One region of the Serratia sp. NPDC087055 genome, then DNA from elsewhere that is predicted to be linked to it. Evidence: predicted binding sites of a transcription regulator. Region 1 holds the regulator's gene; each other region holds the start of a gene.
The links. The regulator CRP, encoded in region 1, controls carbon source genes, mostly activating them, when cyclic AMP is high. The targets are predictions, from matches to a motif close to ATGTGANNNNNNTCACAT.
Positions count from the first base shown of each region.

Region 2: the regulator CRP is predicted to act here: its motif matches at 1,505-1,522, upstream of ACI2J2_RS14930 (iron-containing alcohol dehydrogenase).
Region 3: the regulator CRP is predicted to act here: its motif matches at 1,118-1,135, upstream of udp (uridine phosphorylase).

Region 1 is NZ_JBJDOG010000006.1:205,413-207,661, reverse strand. Features, by position in the region: gene ACI2J2_RS21840 (phosphoribulokinase) at 1-197, shown strand, start outside; gene ACI2J2_RS21835 (OsmC family protein) at 236-643, opposite strand; gene crp (cAMP-activated global transcriptional regulator CRP) at 1,023-1,655, shown strand; gene ACI2J2_RS21825 (YccS/YhfK family putative transporter) at 1,710-2,249, shown strand, end outside.
Region 2 is NZ_JBJDOG010000002.1:249,973-252,221, forward strand. Features, by position in the region: gene ACI2J2_RS14925 (LysR family transcriptional regulator) at 1-107, shown strand, start outside; gene ACI2J2_RS14930 (iron-containing alcohol dehydrogenase) at 241-1,368, opposite strand; gene ACI2J2_RS14935 (response regulator transcription factor) at 1,634-2,249, shown strand, end outside.
Region 3 is NZ_JBJDOG010000004.1:22,665-24,913, forward strand. Features, by position in the region: gene udp (uridine phosphorylase) at 285-1,046, opposite strand; gene ACI2J2_RS18315 (dienelactone hydrolase family protein) at 1,555-2,249, shown strand, end outside.

The DNA of each region.
Region 1 (2,249 bases):
TGGACGAGAGCTTTGTGGTGATTCACTTCCGCGGCCTGGATCAAATCGACTTCCCCTATTTACTGGCGATGCTGCAGGGATCCTTTATCTCACACATCAATACGCTTGTGGTGCCGGGCGGCAAAATGGGGCTGGCGATGGAGCTGATCATGGCACCCTTGGTGCAGCGTCTGCTGGAAGGCAAAAAAATCGAATAAGTGGATAGAGCGCGGCGATGGGCCGCGCCTTTTCGCCATTAGACCACGTCGCGGATTTCAAAGCTGTGAGTCACGCTGGCGGCCTTACTCAGCATCAATGACACCGAGCAGTATTTCTCCGCCGAAAGGTTCACCGCCCGCTCAACGATTTTGTCGCTCAGATCTTTACCGCTCACGATAAAGTGCAGGTTGATATGGGTGAACAGCCGCGGTGCTTCTTCACGTCGTTCAGAAGTCAGCTTGACCTCGCAATCACGCACATCATTACGCCCTTTTTGCAGGATCGACACCACGTCGATAGCACTACAGCCCCCTACCGACATCAGCACCATTTCCATCGGGCTGGGCGCTTTGTCGCCCGCATTGCCGTCCATCAACACCTGATGGCCAGACGCGGATTCACCCAGAAACGTTAACCCTTCCACCCACTTAACTCTTGCCTGCATACTGGTCACTCCGGTTAATTTCTTAAAATCAGGGTACGCTTTCGCATAGAAACTGGCAACGGAACCTGATGCTAATCATGCTGAAGCGAGACAACACAAGACACCCGCCTCACTCTGTGCTACAAACAGAGCCGCAATAAATCTTTCCGGGACACTGATTTCAGGGAAACTCCCAGGGAAAGGCTCCTTTACCGGTATGTTAACAGAATGTAGCTTGCAGCTCTCCCGGCAAGTTAATATGCTAGAGCGACAGCGTATATTTATGACACGCCTCAAAATCTGCTGATAGCCACCATTAAAACAACGGCGACAACAGGTTTTACAGGGAACTCTGACCCCTGTGACACAAGGCAGCGATAACAACAGAGGATAACAGCGAATGGTTCTCGGCAAACCGCAAACAGACCCTACTCTCGAATGGTTCCTGTCTCATTGCCATATCCACAAATATCCATCCAAAAGTACGCTGATTCACCAAGGTGAAAAAGCCGAAACGCTTTACTACATCGTCAAAGGCTCCGTCGCGGTGCTGATTAAGGATGAAGAAGGTAAAGAGATGATTTTATCCTACCTTAACCAGGGGGATTTCATCGGCGAGCTTGGATTATTTGAAGAAGGTCAGGAGCGTAGCGCCTGGGTTAGGGCGAAGACCGCCTGCGAAGTGGCTGAAATTTCCTACAAGAAATTCCGCCAGTTAATTCAGGTCAACCCGGACATCCTGATGCGCCTGTCAGCCCAGATGGCAAACCGTCTGCAGATAACATCTGAGAAAGTGGGTAACCTCGCCTTCCTGGACGTTACAGGCCGTATCGCGCAAACACTGCTGAACCTGGCGAAACAACCTGATGCCATGACCCATCCTGATGGTATGCAGATTAAAATTACTCGTCAGGAAATTGGCCAAATCGTCGGTTGTTCACGTGAAACCGTTGGCCGTATTCTGAAAATGCTTGAAGATCAAAACCTGATCTCCGCCCACGGCAAAACCATTGTCGTTTACGGCACGCGTTAATCACTGAAAAAACGGCGCGATGATTCGCGCCGTTTTTTTATGCCCCAAGTCATCATGTGGCGCAGACTGATTTACCACCCGGAAGTCAACTATGCACTGCGGCAAACGCTGGTGCTGTGCCTGCCAGTGTTACTCGGCCTGTTGATCGGCCAACTGCAATACGGCCTATTATTTTCCCTGGTTCCTGCCTGCTGCAATATTGCCGGGCTAGACACCCCTCACAAACGCTTCTTCAAACGTCTGATTGTCGGTGGCTCTCTATTTGCACTCAGCAGCCTGCTATTACAGCAAGCATTACTTTGGCACTTGCCGTTGCCGGTGTTGATGCTTGGCCTGGCACTGCTTCTCGGCGTCAGCGGTGAAATAAGTCCGTTACATGCCCGCCTGTTGCCCGCCTCGCTGGTTGCCGCCATTTTCTCCCTCAGTATGGCCGGTACAGTTCCGCTTTGGCACGCACCGCTGCTATACGTCGTGGGTACCGCCTGGTACGGGCTGTTTACCTGGTTTTGGTTCACGCTGTGGAAAGAACAACCGATGCGCGAATCGCTCAATCAGCTCTATTTGGAACTGGCGGACTACTTTGAGGCCAAATAT
Region 2 (2,249 bases), on a different contig from region 1:
TCTGTTACCACTGTGAGTATTCCAGCGTATTACGGCGTTCACCCAGCCCGCAACGGGTCGTGAAGCTGTTCCACGAGTGCCTGCTGGCGGCTCATGGAACAGCTTGATGTTACTGATCTTTCTTCTTGCTGAAAATTTTGAGCAGCACACCGACCAGTATGCCAATCGCGATGCCGGTGAAAATCCAGCTGATGATACCCATTTCCGATCCCCCGCTATTACGTTGATCTCATTCTATAATCATTCGACGCGGAATGCGCCTTCGATCATCAGCTGACGCTGCGGCGCACTGTAGTCGATCAGCGCGTTCTTGCTGTTGGATTTAGCCAGCGTCACGGCCAGTTCGTCGGCGGACAGGGGCAGATCGTCCTGCCAAAACGTGGCGATGGCGTTGCGGGTAATGAAGTCGATCAGGTAGCGTTCCGGGCTGTCATGTTGTTCGGGGAACAGGCGAGTGGCGAGGTCGGCCATCAGTGCCCGCTGCTGCGGTTGTTCACTTTGAGCCAGCAGCTCGAGGAAAGGCAGCAGCAGACGGCCGCAGACCTGTCCGTGGTGATAATCGCGCAATGCGCCAATCTCACCTGCAATACCGTGGATCACACCCAGCCCCGCGGCACTCAGCGTCAGCCCACCTAAGTAGGAAGCCTGCATGATGTCCTCACGTGCCTGATCGCTGCGGTTGAGCCTGGGCCAGGCTTGCAGGAAGTGGCGGATACCGGTCAATGACATCTCTCGCGTCATGGCATTGGCGGTTTTGGACAGGTAGGCCTCGAACAAATGGGTGAAGGCATCGATGGCGCAGTAAGCCAGGACCTTATCCGGCGCACCCTGCAGCAGTTGCGGGTCCAGAATAGCGGTATGAGGGACAAAATTGTTATGCCGCAGCGAGGCTTTCACCTTACTGAACTGGGTATCTGTGATGACCGCATTCTGGGTGACTTCGCTGCCGGTACCGGCCGTGGTCGGGATGGCAATCAGCGGCAAGGTGGCCCCACTGATTTTAGTGTCGCCGATTTTTTCCATATAGCGCAGGGTTGGCAGTGGGTGCTCAACCAGGGCGGCAAAGGCCTTGGCGGCATCCAGCACGCTGCCGCCGCCGATCGCCACCACCCGCTGAACCTTGCCGCGCCAGCGCGCTACCCAGGCGTCGATCTCGTGCGGTGACGCCTCGTGGCTGACGATCTCAGTGCCGATAAGCAGCGGCGTCAACGTGTCCGCCAGCGAAGAATACACCGCGCCATTGAGAAATGAGCGGCAGCTAAACAGCAGCGTCGGCTGCGGTTCTGCGTTCAGTAGCGGGATCAGTTGGCTGATACTGCCGTGGCCGAACCAGGTATGGCGGTTGGCGATCGTCAGGCTGGTTGTCATAGTCTCTCCTTGGCGCACGAAAACCACAGCATAAGCCAGCCTCAGCGGCCGAACCACTGCTTTTCACTGCCTGAATGACATTCCATTAATATGTTAACCCAGCATGATTGTGGCAGGGCGCAATAATCTTGCGAAGGTGTGATTTGTTTAACATGTAAACAATTCAGGGATTGCATTTGGCGCCATTGAGTGTTTTTTATAACAAGCAGGCCAGGATGAAGCCGGAGCACAGTAATTGTTAATTTATTAATGATGGCGGGCAGAGATGACTATTCAGGTCGAACGATTATCAGCGGTGATCGACGCGGTGGCGACCCCAGGCTTTTATCCTGGCTTGTTGGCCTGGCTGGAAGGCTTTTTCGCTTTTGATAATGCCATTGTCTACGCTTTTGAACGCGGCCAGGCGCCGCGCTGCCTGATAAAAACCGAGAAGGAAAACAGCGACGCGGTTAACCAACTTTACCAACAGGGCGCCTACCTCCAGGATCCGTTTTATCAGGCGCTGAACGGCGGCGCTGGGGGCGACGTGCTAACGCTGCGCCAGCTCGCGCCCTGCGGTTTCTACCATACTGATTATTACCGTAATTTTTACCGCAAGACCGGCTGGCATGACGAAGCTGGCGTGCTGCTGCCCCTGACGGCGGAACGCGGGCTGGGGGTGTTCTTCGGGTCGGCGCGTCAATCGGTCGGGGTACGTTCCCCCCAACTGGCGGATTTACGCGATGCGCTGACGCTATTGAAAAGCGTCGCTCGTCTGCATGGGGAAGTGATTGCCGCCCCCGCTACGCCGGAAAAGGTAATGGACAAGGCCGTGCAGGCGCGTTATCTGCTGACGCCCCGCGAACGCGAGATTGTGGATCTGATCCTTGAGGGTTGCGGCT
Region 3 (2,249 bases), on a different contig from region 1:
ACCTCTGATAGCATCGGTAGAACCGGGCTCAACGGATTAAAGAGGTGGCCAGGTCGGGCACCCTCAGGCGCTTACTCAGGTAAGTCACTGGGGTGACAAATCTGCCGGGAGCAGACTTGAACGCTGCTCGCAGCGGCCCCGTAAGGGGTTTGACCCAAGAACGGGCCACATAACTGACGGCAGCCAACAACGCTGCAACGTGAAAGACGATGGGTTATAACCGTAACAGATTACGACTGAATGACAAAACGGGCCGCGGGACGGCCCGTTGAATTGCAGAGGAATTACAGCAGGCGGCGTGCCGCATCAACCACGATCTGCACCGCTTTGCTTTCGGTGTTTTTCATGGTTTCCGCGTTCGGGATTTCTTGCTGGGTGCGGTTAACGATCACACCGGCAACCATACCCGCACGCAGGCCCTGGCTTGCACACATGGTCAGCAGCGTGGCCGATTCCATTTCATAGTTCATTACACCCATCGACTGCCACTCTTCCATCGAGCCTTTGAAACGGCTAACAACCCGGCCGGAGTAGGTATCGTAACGTTCCTGACCTGGATAGAAGGTATCGGAAGACGCGGTAACGCCAATGTGCGTGGTCGCACCCGCAGCTTTAGCCGCTTCGACCAATGCCGTGGTACAGGTGAAATCGGCCACGGCCGGGAATTCCATCGGTGCAAAGTGCAAGCTTGCGCCATCAAGGCGAACTGCCGCAGTGGTCACCAGCACGTCACCGACATTGATGTTTGACTGGATCGCGCCCGTGGTGCCGATACGCAAGAAGGTCCGGATACCCAACTGCGCCAGCTCTTCAACGGCGATAGACGTAGACGGGCCACCGATACCGGTGGAGCAGACGATAACGGCCTTACCGTCCAGCTCTGCACGCCATGAGGTAAATTCACGATGGGAAGCCAGATGCACCGGATTTTCCATCAGCTTGGCAATTTTCTCTACGCGCTGTGGATCGCCAGGAACGATGGCAAGCTGGGCCCCTTGTAAATCGTTTTTAGTGAGGCCGAGATGAAAAACGTCAGATTGAGACATGCGAGACTCCTCATAGATCATGTTTATTGGGAGGAACAAAAAAGTACTCTACTGAAAATCGCCACTCAATTTAGTGACGACCATCACTTTGAATAAAGAAACAAAATGCAATCTACATAATTTTCGTGACTATAGTCACAAAAATAAGCCAAAAGGCCGATATGTGCGCCTCAGTTGCCACAAGTCTAGCTGACAAACTGTACGGCCGTTTCCCGCGGTGCGTCTCCGATCACAAAGGCCTGTACTCTAGCCCACTATTTACGCGACCTCAGAAAATACGCCCCGTTTATCGGCAACTTAGCCATATAAACGGCAGCTAACGCACCTTATGGCACTCCTAGGTGTCAACATGCGTAATAGCATGATAAAAAGACAACAAAAATGCAGTAAAGCCAGATAATTAACCATTTTTTACAGACTTGACCGAAAATGCTCAACTCGATGCCAATAACGCGTAATCTTTCCTATAGTTAATCTCAGCGCTTTTCTCTATTGCACGGAGACCGCAATGAAAACCGATCATGTGATGACATTAAAACAGGCTCAGGGGGGATTCACCCCTGCCGTAACACCGTTGGCTGCCTCAACCATTCTTACCGATGAACAAGGCATTCATGCAGGGGAAACCACCATTCCTTCGCAGGGCGACAATCTGCCGGCCTATATCGCCAAACCGGCAGATCACAGTGGCCCATTCCCGGTTGTGCTGGTGGTACAGGAAATTTTTGGCGTCCATGAACATATCCAGGACGTGTGCCGTCGTTTGGCAAAGCAAGGCTATCTGGCGATTGCACCTGAGCTGTATTTCCGTCAGGGGGATGCCAAAGATTACACCGACATCGGTGAACTGTTTCAAAAGCTGGTGAACAAAGTGCCAGATCGCCAGGTATTGGCGGATTTGGATCATGCAGCACATTGGGCGACCCGTCACGGCGGGGACGCAGGCAAGTTGGCCATTACCGGTTTTTGCTGGGGCGGGCGTATTACCTGGCTGTATGCGGCCCATAACCCGCAGTTAAAGGCTGCCGTCGCTTGGTATGGCAAACTGGTGGGTGAAAAAACGCTTAACTCGCCAAAGTTTCCGGTCGATATCGCCACGCAGCTCTCCGCCCCCGTGCTTGGGCTGTACGGCGGTCAGGACAGCAGTATCCCACTGGATACCGTAGAGAGCATGCGCCAGGCGATCCGTGCGGCTAACGCCAG